Regions from separate parts of the Kocuria sp. CH-021 genome, predicted to be linked through region 1. Evidence: riboswitches for the same ligand, from Rfam matches in the RefSeq annotation. Region 1 holds a riboswitch; each other region holds the start of a gene.
The links. A riboswitch is a leader RNA that binds a small molecule or an ion and turns the genes downstream of it on or off. The one in region 1 is predicted to bind S-adenosylmethionine.
Positions count from the first base shown of each region.

Region 2: another riboswitch for S-adenosylmethionine. It lies ahead of ACPYN7_RS03525 (LLM class flavin-dependent oxidoreductase); the one in region 1 lies ahead of ACPYN7_RS07045 (bifunctional o-acetylhomoserine/o-acetylserine sulfhydrylase).
Region 3: another riboswitch for S-adenosylmethionine. It lies ahead of ACPYN7_RS17025 (methylenetetrahydrofolate reductase); the one in region 1 lies ahead of ACPYN7_RS07045 (bifunctional o-acetylhomoserine/o-acetylserine sulfhydrylase).
Region 4: another riboswitch for S-adenosylmethionine. It lies ahead of ACPYN7_RS16110 (acyl-CoA dehydrogenase family protein); the one in region 1 lies ahead of ACPYN7_RS07045 (bifunctional o-acetylhomoserine/o-acetylserine sulfhydrylase).

Region 1 covers NZ_JBNAFK010000007.1:75,639-79,007, reverse strand. The annotation lists gene metX (homoserine O-acetyltransferase MetX) at 1-620, opposite strand, end outside; gene ACPYN7_RS07045 (bifunctional o-acetylhomoserine/o-acetylserine sulfhydrylase) at 617-2,002, opposite strand; SAM riboswitch class IV at 2,079-2,194, opposite strand; gene ACPYN7_RS07040 (VOC family protein) at 2,337-2,975, shown strand; gene ACPYN7_RS07035 (CPBP family intramembrane glutamic endopeptidase) at 3,012-3,369, opposite strand, start outside.
Region 2 covers NZ_JBNAFK010000003.1:215,682-219,050, reverse strand. The annotation lists gene ACPYN7_RS03535 (hypothetical protein) at 1-897, shown strand, start outside; gene ACPYN7_RS03530 (CoA-binding protein) at 1,157-1,621, shown strand; SAM riboswitch class IV at 1,847-1,961, shown strand; gene ACPYN7_RS03525 (LLM class flavin-dependent oxidoreductase) at 2,039-3,369, shown strand, end outside.
Region 3 covers NZ_JBNAFK010000030.1:15,278-18,646, reverse strand. The annotation lists gene ACPYN7_RS17025 (methylenetetrahydrofolate reductase) at 1-836, opposite strand, end outside; SAM riboswitch class I at 908-1,014, opposite strand; gene ACPYN7_RS17020 (glycosyltransferase) at 1,219-2,214, shown strand; gene ACPYN7_RS17015 (hypothetical protein) at 2,211-3,369, shown strand, end outside.
Region 4 covers NZ_JBNAFK010000026.1:18,840-22,208, reverse strand. The annotation lists gene ACPYN7_RS16115 (MFS transporter) at 1-44, opposite strand, end outside; gene ACPYN7_RS16110 (acyl-CoA dehydrogenase family protein) at 48-1,361, opposite strand; SAM riboswitch class I at 1,467-1,561, opposite strand; gene moeB (molybdopterin-synthase adenylyltransferase MoeB) at 1,718-2,893, opposite strand; gene ACPYN7_RS16100 (thiazole synthase) at 2,890-3,369, opposite strand, start outside.

The sequences.
Region 1 (3,369 bases):
TCGGCGCTGGACTGGGCGCACGCGGCGACCACCGCGCACGCCCGGACCCGGTCGGGGTAGGTCACGGCCCACTCCAGGGCCCGGGCACCGCCCATGGAGCCGCCGATGACCAGGCGCCAGGAGCCGATCCCGAGGGCGTCGGCCAGCGCCGCCTCGGCGTGCACAGAGTCCCGGACCGTGACGAGCGGGAAGCGGGAGCCCCACGGGCGGCCCTCCGGGTCCACGTCCGGCGGCGCGGGGGCCGCCGGACCCGTGGACCCGTAGCAGCCGCCCACGATGTTGGTGCAGACCACGAACCAGCGGTCCGTGTCGATGGCAGCGCCGGGGCCGACCAGGCCCTCCCACCAGCCGCCGCTCTGCGCGGCGCGCCGCTCCGCCTCGGAGGCGCCGTGGCGGGCCCGGCCGGCCGCCACGTGGGTGTCCCCGGTGAGCGCGTGCTCGACGAGCACCGCGTTGGACCCGTCCGGGGCCAGGGTCCCCCAGGTCTCGTAGGCGATCCGGACCTCGGGCAGCCGGAAGCCCGACTCGAGCTCCAGCTCGCCGATCGCGGCCACGCGCGGCACCCCGTCCTCGCGGACGGCGGTCCCGGCGCCGGCACCCCCCACGACGGTCACGGTCACTCCTGCCCTCCGTGCGCGGCCGCGACGAAGCCCTGCTCCAGGTCCGCCAGGATGTCCTCGATGTGCTCCAGGCCCACGGACAGGCGCACGAAGCCGGGCTCCACCCCGGCGGCCAGCTGCTCCTCGGGCAGGAGCTGGCTGTGCGTGGTGGACGCCGGGTGGATGACGAGGGAGCGGACGTCGCCGATGTTCGCGACGTTCGAGTGCAGGGTCAGGGCGTCCACGAAGGCGGCCCCGGCCTCGCGGCCGCCCTCGAGCACGAAGCCCAGGATCGACCCGGCGCCCCGGGGCGCGTACTTCTGCGCCCGCCCGTGCCACGGGGAGGACTCCAGCCCGGCCCAGGACACCGAGCGCACGTCCTCGCGCGCCTCGAGCCAGCGGGCCACCTCCCCGGCGTTGGCCACGTGCCGCTCCATCCGCAGGGACAGCGTCTCGATGCCCTGCTCGATGAGGAACGCGTTGAACGGGGAGATCGCGGAGCCGAGGTCGCGCAGCAGCTGCACCCGAGCCTTGAGGATGTAGGACAGGTTGACGCCGAAGGGTCCCTCCGCCCCCAGGTCCCGGGCGTAGACGAGCCCCGCGTAGGACTCGTCCGGCTGGTTGAAGCCGGGGAAGCGCTCCGGGTAGCGGCCGAAGTCGAAGGCCCCGGAGTCCACGATCACCCCGCCGATCGCCGTGCCGTGCCCTCCGAGGAACTTCGTGGCCGAGTGCACCACGACGTCCGCGCCCCAGCGGAAGGGCTGGACCAGGTACGGGGTCGCCACGGTGTTGTCCACGATGAGCGGCACCTCGGAGTCGTGCGCGATCCCGGAGACCGTCTCGATGTCGAGGACGTCGTTGCGCGGGTTCGGGATGGTCTCCGCGAAGAAGGCCTTGGTGTTCGGCCGCACCGCCCGCCGCCACTCCTCGGGGTCGTCCGGGTCGGTCACGAAGGTGGTCTCGACGCCGAGCTTGGGCAGCGTGTACTTGAACAGGTTGTAGGTCCCGCCGTAGAGGCTGGGGCTGGCCACGATGTGGTCGCCGGTGCCGGCCACGTTGAGCACCGCGAACGTCGTGGCCGACTGCCCCGCGCTGAGCATCAGGGCGCCCACGCCGCCCTCCAGGGCGGCGATCCGGTTCTCCACGACCTCCGTGGTCGGGTTGCCGATCCGCGTGTAGATCGGCCCGAGCTCGGCGAGGGCGAAGCGGTCGGCCGCGGCCTGGGCGTCCGGGAAGACGAAGGACGTGGTCTGGTGGATGGGCAGGGCCCGGGAGCCGGTGACCGGGTCGGGGCTCTGCCCCGCGTGGATCTGCCGGGTCTCGAACGCCCAGCCCCCCGGGTTCTCGGGAGTGGGCCGCTCGGCGGTGGAGCGGTCGGTGCTGGAAGCGGTGGTCTCGGACATGCCGTGGGACTCCTTGCGGGTGTCAGGGGTCCCGTCCCGGCCGAGGCGGTGCGGCCGGGAGCGGCCGGGCACCGGGGACCCGCGCTTGCTCGCTCGCCGGTCGCGAGGAGCCTGGTCTTCACCCAGGGCACCCCACCGCGGTGGAGGGTTGCCGGCCAGCTAGCTGGGGCTTGGACGCTGGCGCTCATGACCTGGACAGCATTCTCCGGATCCGGACGACACGGCGTCAAGCCGGGCCCGGGCGTGACACCCGGCGGCGGGCGCCGGGCGCACCGCACCGGGTGCCCCGCGGACCGATTTGGAGACGAAACTCACACGGTGCCACGATGAGCCCATGAGAGTCGACCACGTGTCCTACGCCTGCCGCCCGGAGGGCCTGGCGGCCACCACCGAGCGCATCGCCGACCAGCTCGGGATCGAGCCGGTCAAGGGCGGGGTGCACCCCCGTTTCGGCACCCGCAACATGATCCTCCCCCTCACGAACCACCAGTACGTCGAGGTCGTCGAGGTCCTCGAGCACCCGGCCGCGGTGAAGGCGCCGTTCGGCCAGGCCGTGCGCGCCCGCTCCGAGGCGGGCGGGGGCTGGCTGGGCTGGGTCGTGGAGGTCGACGACCTCGCCCCCTTCGAGCAGCGCCTGGGCCGGTCCTCCGTCCCCGGCTGCCGGGTGTTCCCGGACGGCCGGTGCCTCGAGTGGCGTCAGATCGGCGTGAAGGGCCTCATCGCCGACCCCCAGCTGCCGTTCATGGTGCACTTCGAGTCCGACCCCGAGATGCACCCCTCGCAGGCGCGGATCACGGACGTCGGGCTCGCGGGGATGTGCATCGCCGGGGCCCCGGACCGGGTCACCGAGTGGCTGGGCGCCCCCGTGGAGACCGCGCTCGAGGACCTGGAGGTCGACTGGCGCTATCCGGAGGGCACCCCCGGGGTGCTCTCCGTCACCTTCAGCACCCCGGACGGCCCCGTCACCATCTGAGCCCCGGGGCCACCGGACGGGCCCGGCCCCCGGGCGTCAGCCCAGCAGCCGGGCGGCGCCGAGGAAGCCCACGGCGTCCAGCAGGAAGTGCGCGACGACGAGGGGCATCACCCGGCCGGTGCGCCGGTAGAGCTCCGCGAAGACCAGGCCCATGACCACGTTGCCGAGGAACGGCCCGATCCCCTGGTAGAGGTGGTAGCTGCCGCGGAACAGGGCCGTGACCACCAGCACCACCGGCCAGTTCCACCCGATGCGGGTGAGCCGGTCGGTCAGGAACGCGACCACCACGACCTCCTCGACCAGGGCGTGGCGCACGGCCGAGAGCAGCAGCACGGGAACCGTCCACCAGTGCTCAGCGAGCCCGGACGTGCTGACCTGCGCCGTGACGCCCAGG
Region 2 (3,369 bases), on a different contig from region 1:
GACTCCCAGCGTCGCGGTCTGCGCTACCGCACCCTCTCCCGCGGCGTGCACGAGGTCGTCCGGCACGGACCCGGGACCGACGTCGAGGGCGCGGCGCGCAGCGCGGTTCTCGCCGGCGCCCGCCCCGTGCTCGCGCTGACCCCGGGCGGTGCGCTCAGCCATGCGAGCGCCGGGATCGTCTGGAACCTCCGGCTGCCGCGGCGGCTGCAGGACGTCGCGCCGATCCACATCACCCGCGCCGACGACGGGGTGCCGCCCAGACGCCGTGGGGTGGCCGGGCACCACGCGGACCTCGCTCCGTGGGAGACCGTGCGCGTGGCGGGCGTCGAAGTGACGGTCCCGGTGCGGACACTGCTGGACCTGGCCCCGGTGCTGGGCCCGGACGAGCTGGTGGTCTGCGTCGACGGCGCCGTCTGCGAGCACCGTCACGGCCTGCGGAGCGGCGTCCCTCCTCTGCTGCCGAAAGCCGAGCTGATGCGGCTGCTCGTCCGGTACACAGGGCGGCGGGGCGTGCGCAGGCTCCGGATCGCCGCAGAGCTGTCCGCACAGGGTGCGGACTCGGCCCCGGAGACCCGGCTCCGCCTGCTGCTGCGGCAGCACGGGATCGGGGAGGTGGAGACCGACCGCCGGATCGTCGCCCCCGACGGCACGGAGGTCCTGCCGGACCTCGCGGTCGAGTCCGCCCGGGTCAGCATCCAGTACGAGGGCGCCCACCACGACCGCGCCGGCCAGCGCGAGATCGACATCCGGCGTCAGCGCCGCACGGAGGCCGCGGGCTGGACCGAGGTCCGCATCACCCACCGTGACCTCGTGGAGGACGTGGTGACGCCGTGCGGCACCGTGCCGCGCGCGGTGGCTCTCGTGCGGGCGGCGATCCGCGGCCGTCCCGTGCCCTAACCCCGCACGAGAGACCCCCGCGAAGGCCCCCGTGCGAGCACCCGCGAGTACCCGCCGCGCGAGGTTGCCGGTGTCGGCGACCGGACACGCCGCGGTCGCCGACACCGGCAACCTCGCGGGAAAGCAGGAGGGTGGGAGAGCGGGAAAGCAGGAGGGTGGGAGAGCGGGAAAGCAGGAGGGTGGGAGAGCGGGAGAGCGGAGAAGCAGGAGAGCGGCGTCAGGGGTCGTGCGGGGGAGGGCGCCGTGCCAGGCTGGTGCCATGACCCGAAACGACCCCGCCGTCATCGACCGCCTCATGACCCGGCCCGGCCGGTGGGCCGTGGTGGGGCTGACCGGCAACACGGCCCGTCCGGCCCACTCGGTGGCGAAGCAGATCCGGGACGACCTCGGCATGACGATCGTCCCGGTGAACCCGAAGGGCGAGCCGGTGCACGGCGAGCCCGGCTTCCGCACCCTCGCCGAGGTCCCGGGGCCGATCGACGTGGTGGACTGCTTCGTCAACTCCCGCCGCGTCGGCGCGGTCGTGGACCAGGCCATCGCCGCGGGCGCCGCGGCGGTGTGGCTGCAGCTCGGCGTCGTCGACGAGGACGCGGCCGCCCGGGCGGAGCAGGCCGGCCTCGAGGTGGTCATGGACACCTGCCCCCTGATCGAGCTCCGCGTCCGGCTCCGGCGGGGCTGGACCCTGGACCCGGGCCGGACCCCGCCGCTCGCCCCGCCCGCCTGAGCCGCCCGGCCGATCCGTCGGACCGAACCGGCCGACCGAACCGGCCGACCGAACCGGCCGACCGAACCGTCGGACCGAACCGTCGGACCGACCCGGCCGACCGAACCGTCGGACCGACCCGGCCGACCGAACCGGTCCGGCCGAACCGTCCCCTGGCCTGCGCCGTGGTGCGCGGTCCGGCTTGCGCCGGGTGCCGGGCGACCCGCTAAGCTGTTCCCCGACGACGATGACGAGTCCCGACGCGAAGCTCTGGCTGGTCGGGCGGCAACCCTCTCCCGTAGCGGGGTGCCCCAGATGAACATCGGGCCGTGGTGCACACGCTCCGCGGCAAGTACGGCGCCCAGCAGTGCGTCGGACCCGCGAGCAGGTCTCCACGACGCACGGGCGCGGGTCGGCATCGACCCGGGAGGAACACCCATGAGCAAGCGCATCGCCCTCAACGCCTTCGACATGACCTGCGTGGGCCACCAGGCCCCCGGCCTGTGGAAGCACCCCCGGTCCCGGGCGGACGAGTACAACACGATCGAGTACTGGACGGACGTCGCCCAGCTCCTGGAGAAGGGGCTCTTCGACGCGCTCTTCCTCGCGGACGTCGTCGGGTACTACGACGTCTACCAGAACTCCGCGGCCCCGGTGATCAGGGACGCCACGCAGATCCCCGTCAACGACCCCTTCATGCAGATCTCCGCGATGGCGGCCGTGACGAAGCACCTCGGCTTCGGAGTGACCAGCGCGATCACCTACGAGCAGCCGTATCCGCTGGCCCGGAAGTTCGCGACCCTGGACCACCTGACGAAGGGCCGGATGGGCTTCAACGTGGTGACGTCCTACCTGAAGTCCGCCGCGGAGAACCACGGGCTCACGGAGCAGATCTCCCACGACGAGCGCTACGAGATCGCCGAGGAGTTCATGGAGGTCTGCTACAAGCTCTGGGAGGGCTCCTGGGAGGACGGGGCGGTCAAGCGGGACCGGGTCAACGGTATCTTCGCCGACCCGGCGCTCGTCCACCCCATCCAGCACCACGGCAAGTACTTCGACGTCCCGGGGATCGGGCTGACCGAGCCGTCCCCGCAGCGCACGCCGCTGATCTTCCAGGCCGGAGCCTCGTCCCGCGGGCGTGCGTTCGCCGGCCGGCACGCCGAGGCGGTGTTCGTGGGCGGCATCCGCCCGGACCTGACCCGCGTGGTCACCGACAAGCTGCGCGACGAGGCGGAGGCCAACGGCCGGGGCCGGGACGACCTCAAGATCTTCGCCATGCTGCACGTGATCGTCGACGAGACCGACGCGAAGGCCGAGCAGAAGCGCCGCGACTACGAGCGGTACGCGGACACCGACGGCGCGCTGGGCCTCGTGGGCGGCTGGTCCGGGGTGGACCTGGGCCGCTACGACGAGAACGACGTCCTGGAGTACATCAAGACCGAGTCCATCCAGTCCTTCCTCACGCCGTTCACCACCGCGGACCCGCACAAGAAGTGGACGGTCAAGGAGGTCGCCAAGCACATCTCGATGGGCGGCATGGGCGTGCCGATCGTCGGCTCCCCGCAGACCGTGGCCGACGAGCTCGAGCGGTGGATCGACGACGGCGGGCTGGACGGCATCAACCTCGCCTACCACGTGTCCCCGGGCTCGTTCGAGGACTTCGTGGAGTGGGTGGTGCCGGAGCTGCAGAAGCGCGGCCGCTACCGGACCGGGTACGAGGGCACCACGCTGCGCGAGAACCTCTACGGCGCCGGGCAGGCCAAGGTGCT
Region 3 (3,369 bases), on a different contig from region 1:
TGCTCGTTGAAGGTGTAGAGGTGCAGGCCGGGAGCCCCGGCGTCCAGGGCGGCGCGGGCCAGCCGGGCCGCGAAGGCCACGCCGGCGCGGTGCCGCTCCGCGGGGCCGGACGCGTCCTCCAGCGCGGCGGCCAGGCCGGGATGGGGCGCCAGGCCGGCCAGCCGGCACAGGGTCCGCAGCCGCCCCGGATCGGTGACCGGCATGATCCCGGGGACGATCGGGATGGTCACCCCCGCCGCCGTCGCCGCCGCGACCAGGCGCTCGTAGCGCTGCGGGCGGAAGTAGACCTGCGTGATCGCGAAGTCCGCCCCGGCGCGCTGCTTGGCCAGCAGCACCTCCACGTCGTGCCGGAACGAGGGCGACTCCGGGTGCCGGGTCGGATAGGCCGCCACGCCCACGGCGAGCCGGCCGGCCGCCAGGGAGGCCGTGTGGCGCTGCTCGACCTCGCGCACGAGCTCCACGAGCTCGCCGGCGTGCCGCAGCTCGCCCGGCGCCGCCTCCGGGTCCCGGTCCCCGCGCAGGGCCAGGACGCCCCGCACGCCGCGGCGGACCAGGGTGGCCACGGTCCGCTCCAGCTCGGCCCGGCTGCTGCCGACGCACGTCAGGTGCGCCAGGGGCCGCAGGCTCGTGCGCGCCAGGAGGTGGTCGAGCAGGGCGAGCGAGCTGTCCCGGCGCTGCTCGTCCCCGCTGTACGTCACCGAGACGTGGTCGGGACGGGTGGGCTCGAGCTCCTCGATGGTCCGCAGCAGCGTCGCGGCGCTCGCCGCGCCGCGGGGCGGATAGAGCTCGTAGGACAGGGACGGCGGCGCCGGCCGGGCGATCGGGCGTGGTGTCACGTTCTTCCTCCAAGGGTCACCCCGAGGGAGGGCGGCAACCGTCCCGGGGCGGACCCGGGAGGGAAGCGACAGCTCCATCGGTCCTGGCGGGAGCACCGTTCCGCGCACCCCGTGGCGGGGGCGCGGATGGTTGCTGCGGCGTCGACGAGCCAGGTCTCTCGGCCGCTCTGGATAGATGCAGGACCCATTCCAGCGGCCGCCCCGCCGTGCTGCCAAGTGCGGGCGCCCAGAAGACGCCGGAGCGCGGACTGTGACGACCGGGACGTCACGGGGCGCAACACGGACGCACGGCGACGCACGGGCGGTGGAGGGCGGTCCGGCGCCCGGGCCCGGCCTCGGCATAATGGACGGGCCCCCGCCCGGACCGCAGGAACGAGTGCCCATGCCTCCCACCCCCCGCATCGTGGCCGTCGTGCCGTGCCACAACGAGGAAGCGGCGATCGCGAAGGTCGTCACGGATCTGCACGCCGCCGTGCCCGGCATCGAGGTGCACGTCTACGACAACTGTTCGACGGACGGCACCGCCGAGGCCGCCCGGCGGGCCGGGGCGCAGGTCCGGCGCGAGGAGGAGAAGGGCAAGGGCAACGTGGTCCGGCGGGCCTTCGCGGACCTGGACGCCGACGTCTACCTGCTCGTCGACGGCGACGACACCTACGACGTCGCCGACGCCCCCGCCATGATCGACACCCTGCTGTCCGGGCCCTACGACCACGTGCTGGGCGTGCGCCGGCAGACCACCAGCACCGCGTACCGGTCGGGGCACGAGTCCGGCAACAGGTTCTTCAACGGGCTCGTGAGCTTCGCCTTCCGCCGGAAGGTCTCCGACATGCTCAGCGGCTACCGGGTCTTCTCGCGCCGCTTCGTCAAGTCCTTCCCCGCGCTCTCGCGCGAGTTCGAGATCGAGACGGAGCTGACCGTCCACGCGGTCAACGCGCGGGTGCCGCAGGCCGAGGTGGCCGTGGGCTTCCGGGACCGGGCCGCCGGCAGCGAGAGCAAGCTGCGGACCTACCACGACGGCTTCCGGATCCTCGGCATCTTCGGGCAGCTGCTCTTCCACGAGCGGCCCCTCCTGGTCACCGGCGCCGTCTCCCTGGCCCTGTTCCTGCTGGGCCTGGCCCTCGGCCTGCCCGTGGTGGTGGAGTTCGCGGGCACCGGTCTCGTCCCCCGCTTCCCGACGGCGTTCCTGGCCGCCTCCCTGGTGCTCCTGGCGGGGGTGTTCCTGCTCATGGGCGTGCTCCTGAGCGGCCAGGCGAAGATCCGCCGGGAGACCTCCCGGCTGTTCTACCTGCGCCACCCGGCTCCCCCGTGGAGCGGCGGGGAGGCGCCGGACCGGACCGCCGGGGGCGGCCGCACGGAGGACCGGCGGCAGGTCCCGTGAGCGCGGGGCGCGAGGCCGTGCGGTCGCGGCTGCACCTCCTGCTGCCCTGGGCCCAGGGGCTGGGAATGCTCCTGGTCCTGCAGTTCGCCCTGTTCGGGCTGCTGACGCTGGGCCAGGCCGTGCCGGACCGGCCCGTCGTCGAGCACCTCGTCGCGGCGGTCGAGGACGGCACCTACGGGCCCATCGACACGATCGACCGGATGGGCACCCCCGCGGACACCTTCACCGAGTGCGTCGTGGCGGGCACGGGCCTGGGGGCGTCCCCGGAGGAGTCCGCGTTCAGCCGGGCGGTCCGGATGCCCCGGCTGGCCACCTGCGGCGGAGGCCCGGAGCAGCTGCGGGCGATCTCCGAGGGGGCCGTGCTCACCGACAACGACTACTTCAAGTACTGGGCCGGCTACACCGTGATCACGCGCCCCGTGCTGGCCCTGACCGGCCTCGAGGGCCTGCGGATCGTCTCGGGCACCCTCATGCTGCTGGCCCTGGCCGGTGCGTTCCTCGCCGTCCGCGCCGGGACGTCCACCGCCGTGGGACTGGCCCTGGTCCTGCCGTACGTGGTGGGCACGAACCTGCTGTCCACGCCCTCGACGTCCTTCAGCCAGTCCATCTCCATCGCCTTCATCTTCCTGTCCGTGATCCTCTCCGCCCTCGGGGCGGCGCGCTCGCCCCGGGCGGCCTGCGCGGGGGCGGCCCTGGGCGGGGCGCTCTTCTGCTTCGTGGACCTCCTCACGACCCCCGCCGTGCCGTGGGCGATGTCCGCCTTCGCCGTGGGGGCCGTGACGTGGTTCCACCGCCGCGAGCTCGGCGCGACCCTCGTGGCGGTGCTCCTCGCCGGGGCGGTCTGGCCGGTGGCCTTCGCGGTCACCTGGCTCGCCCGGTGGGTCTTCGCGGGGGCGTTCCTGGGCTTCCCGGCCACCCTGGAGGTGGTCCGCCGCAACGTGGGCAACCGGACCGGGGGCGACCACGCCCGGGTCTCCGAGGCGTTCGGCGCAGGGGCGCGCGTCAACGTGTCCTACTGGTGGCAGATGGTGCCCACCTCGGGGCTCGTGCTGACCGGCTGCCTGCTCGCGGCGGGCGTGGGCCTGGCCCTGGCGCTGCGCCGGGGCGGGTTCGCCCGCTGGGGCGCCGCCGCGGTGCTGGCCCTGCCGGCCGCGG
Region 4 (3,369 bases), on a different contig from region 1:
ACGATGCTGCTGCGGCCCGCGGCGGCCGTGCTCGTGGTGGTCATGGGTCAGGCTCCTGGGGTTCGGTCGGCGGGGGTCTTCGCGTCGCCGATGGCGTTCAGGCCCTCCGGCAGGGTGCCGTTGATGAGGTAGTCGCCGAGGGCGCGGGCACGGAAGGCGATCGGGTTGTGGGTGGCCACGGTCTGGGCGTTGCGCCAGTGCCGGTCCAGCCCCTTGGCCGTGGACGTGGCGGAGGCGCCCACGGTGAGGAACAGGTCCTGGGCCGCGCCGAGCGCCAGCTCCGGCACGGTGACCTGGGCGTGCTCCACGGCGATCTCGGACTGGTGCAGCGCCGCCGGGAGGGTTCCGGTGAACTCCGGCCGGTCGGCGCCGGCCGCGGCGGCGGCGGCGATCCCGGCGTCCAGGGCACGGGCGGCGTGCAGCACGGTGGCCTCCGCGGCGAAGGCCTTGGCGGAGATCCGTCCGGTGGCCTCCTGGATCAGCGGGTCCTCCCGGAACGGCAGGCCGAGCCCGGTGTTGAAGGTCCGCCGGCGGGCGGCAATGGTGTCCACGGCGTCCCGCCGGGCGGCCCGGGCGATGCCGGCCAGCACGGCCAGCAGCACCAGCTGGAAGAAGGCGGCCTCGTGGACGGCCTCCGCGCTGCCGGCGGTGCGGTCCAGCACGGCGTCGTCCGGGACGCGCACCCGGTCGAAGACCGCGGTGCCGGTGCCGGTGAGCTTCTGCCCGAAGCCGTCCCAGTCGTCCTCGAGCGTGACGCCCTCGGCGTCCGTGGGGACGACGGCGAAGCGGCGGCCGTCCTGGCCGTCCAGGGCGGCCGAGACGCGGGTGTAGTCGGAGAAGACCGAGCCGGTGGCGTAGTACTTCCGGCCGGTGAGCTCCCAGCCCCCGGCGGTCCGGCTCAGCACGGTGTTCAGGGTGCCGAGCGCGTTGCCGCCCTTCTCCGTGGAGGCGTTGCCCACGGTGGCCCCGGCCAGCACCCGCGGGTACCAGACCTCCTGGAGCTCCCGGGGCAGGAAGCGCAGGGACTCCACGAAGCCGGCGTGGGAGCGGTAGAGGTGGGCGATGTTGGAGTCGGCCTCGGCCAGGTCGATCAGCAGCCGGGTGAAGTCCTCGAGGCCGACCTCCGGACCGCCGTGGGCCGCCGGGACGCGCAGGGCGCCGAAGCCGGCCCGGTCCAGCCGGCGGACCTCCGCGTGGGGCAGCACGCGTTGGAGGTCCCGGTCCAGGGAGCCGGCGGCGATCTCCGCGAACAGGGGCCGGAAGTGCTCCTGGAGCCCGGCGTAGTCCCGGGGCAGGCCGGCGGCGGGGTTCGTGCCGGCGCGGGAACGGACAGCGGTCCTCTCGTCCGTGGTGCGGGTCATGCGGTGGTCCTCTCGGTCGCACCGAGGAGTGCCGGTCGCGCCAGGGTCCGGCCCGGTGACGGCAGCGCCGGGCGCCGACGTCAGGGACCGGCTGCAGATCCGGGATCTCCATCGGTTCTGGCCTTAGCACCCTGGCCCCGGGGGAGGGCGGGTTGCTGCGGCGTCGTCGAGCCAGATCTCTCAGCCGCTCTGAATGGGACGTCCGACATCGCACCAGACCACCCGGGTCCGGAGCCAGCCGATGACCTGTGCGCGTCATCGGATGTCACGACGGCGTCACAGACGGTCATCTCGTCCGGAGTGGTGTATCGACCCGGTCGTCCGCCCGGGGAAGGAGGGGAGTGCGGCGGACCGCCTCAGTAGACCTGCTGGTCCGGGGCCACCTGCTCCACCCAGGCGAGCACCCCGCCCTCGAGGTGCCGGACCCGCTCCTCCCGCCCGGCGTAGAAGGGCCGCAGCGCGGCGAGCGCGGTCGCGGAGCGGGCCCCGGCCTTGCAGTGCAGCACGAGGTCCGCGCCGCGGGCCTCCGGGGGCAGGGCGTCCGCGCCGCGGTCCAGGATCTTCTGCAGGGGCACGGGCACGGCGCCGTCGATGGCCACGAGCTCCCGCTCCCAGTCCTCGCGCACGTCCACCAGGGCGAAGGACGCCTCTCCGCGGGAGCGGCGCTCGAGCAGCCGGGCCAGCTCGGCCGCCCCGACGGTCTCGGCGGGGTCCGCCCCGGGCAGCGCGCAGCCGGCGGCGGGCCGGGCCACCGCGGTGACCGGGGCGGCCGCGGGGTCCGCGGTCAGGCGCATCTCGCGCCAGGTCATCGCGAGCGCGTCGTGCAGCAGCACCCGCCCGAGCAGGGGCTCGCCGGTGCCGGTGACGAGCTTGACGGCCTCGGTGACCATGACCGAGCCGATGGTCGCGGGGAGCATGCCGAAGACCCCGCCCTCGGCGCAGCTGGGCACTTCGCCGTCCGGCGGGGCCTCGGGGTAGAGGTCCCGGTAGGTGGGTCCGTGCCCGGCCCAGAAGACGCTGACCTGGCCCTCGAAGCGCAGGATGGAGCCCCACACGCAGGGGGTGCCGGTCAGGGCGGCGGCGTCGCTGACCACGTAGCGGGTCGTGAAGTTGTCGGCGCCGTCCAGGACGAGGTCGTACCCGCGGATGATGTCCACGGCGTTGTCCGCGTCCAGCCGGACGGGATGGGTGCGGACCTCGACCAGCGGGTTGAGCGCGGTGACGGCCTCGGCGGCGGAGACGGCCTTGGGCCGGCCGACGTCGGCGGTGGTGTGCACCACCTGGCGCTGCAGGTTGGAGAGCGCCACGACGTCGTCGTCGACGATCCCGATGGTCCCCACCCCCGCCGCCGCGAGGTACTGCAGGGCCGGGGCGCCCAGACCCCCGGCGCCGACGACGAGCACGCGGGCGCGGCCCAGCCGCCGCTGGCCGAGCGGCCCGATCCCGGGCAGGGTCAGGTGCCGGGCGTAGCGCTCGAGCTCCTCGCGCGTCAGCTCGGGGCCGGGCGCCACGAGCGGGGGCAGCGGGCTCACGGCCGCTCCCCCACGGGTGCCCAGTCACCGCGCGGGACGTCGGCCGGGCCGACGGCGGGCCCGTCGTCGGGGGCGTCCGTGCCGACCCGCCCGGCCATGGGCGAGGACGCGTGGGCGTGGCGGCGGGCGGGGATGCGCCCGGCCCCGGCGGCGAGCCGGCCGGCGAGCACGGCGTGGCGCATCGCGGTGGCCATCGCCACCGGGTCCTGGGCGCGGGTGACGGCGCTGGCGAGCAGCACGGCGTCGCAGCCCAGCTCCATGGCCAGGGCGGCCTCGGAGGCGGTGCCGATCCCGGCGTCGAGCACCACGGGCACCGACGCCCGGGAGGCGATGAGCTCGATGTTGTGCGGGTTGAGGATGCCCAGCCCCGTGCCGATGGGGGCGCCCAGGGGCATCACCGCGGCCGCGCCCAGGTCCTCGAGGCGCCGGGCCACGGCCGGGTCGTCCGAGGTGTAGGCGAAGACCTTGAAGCCGCG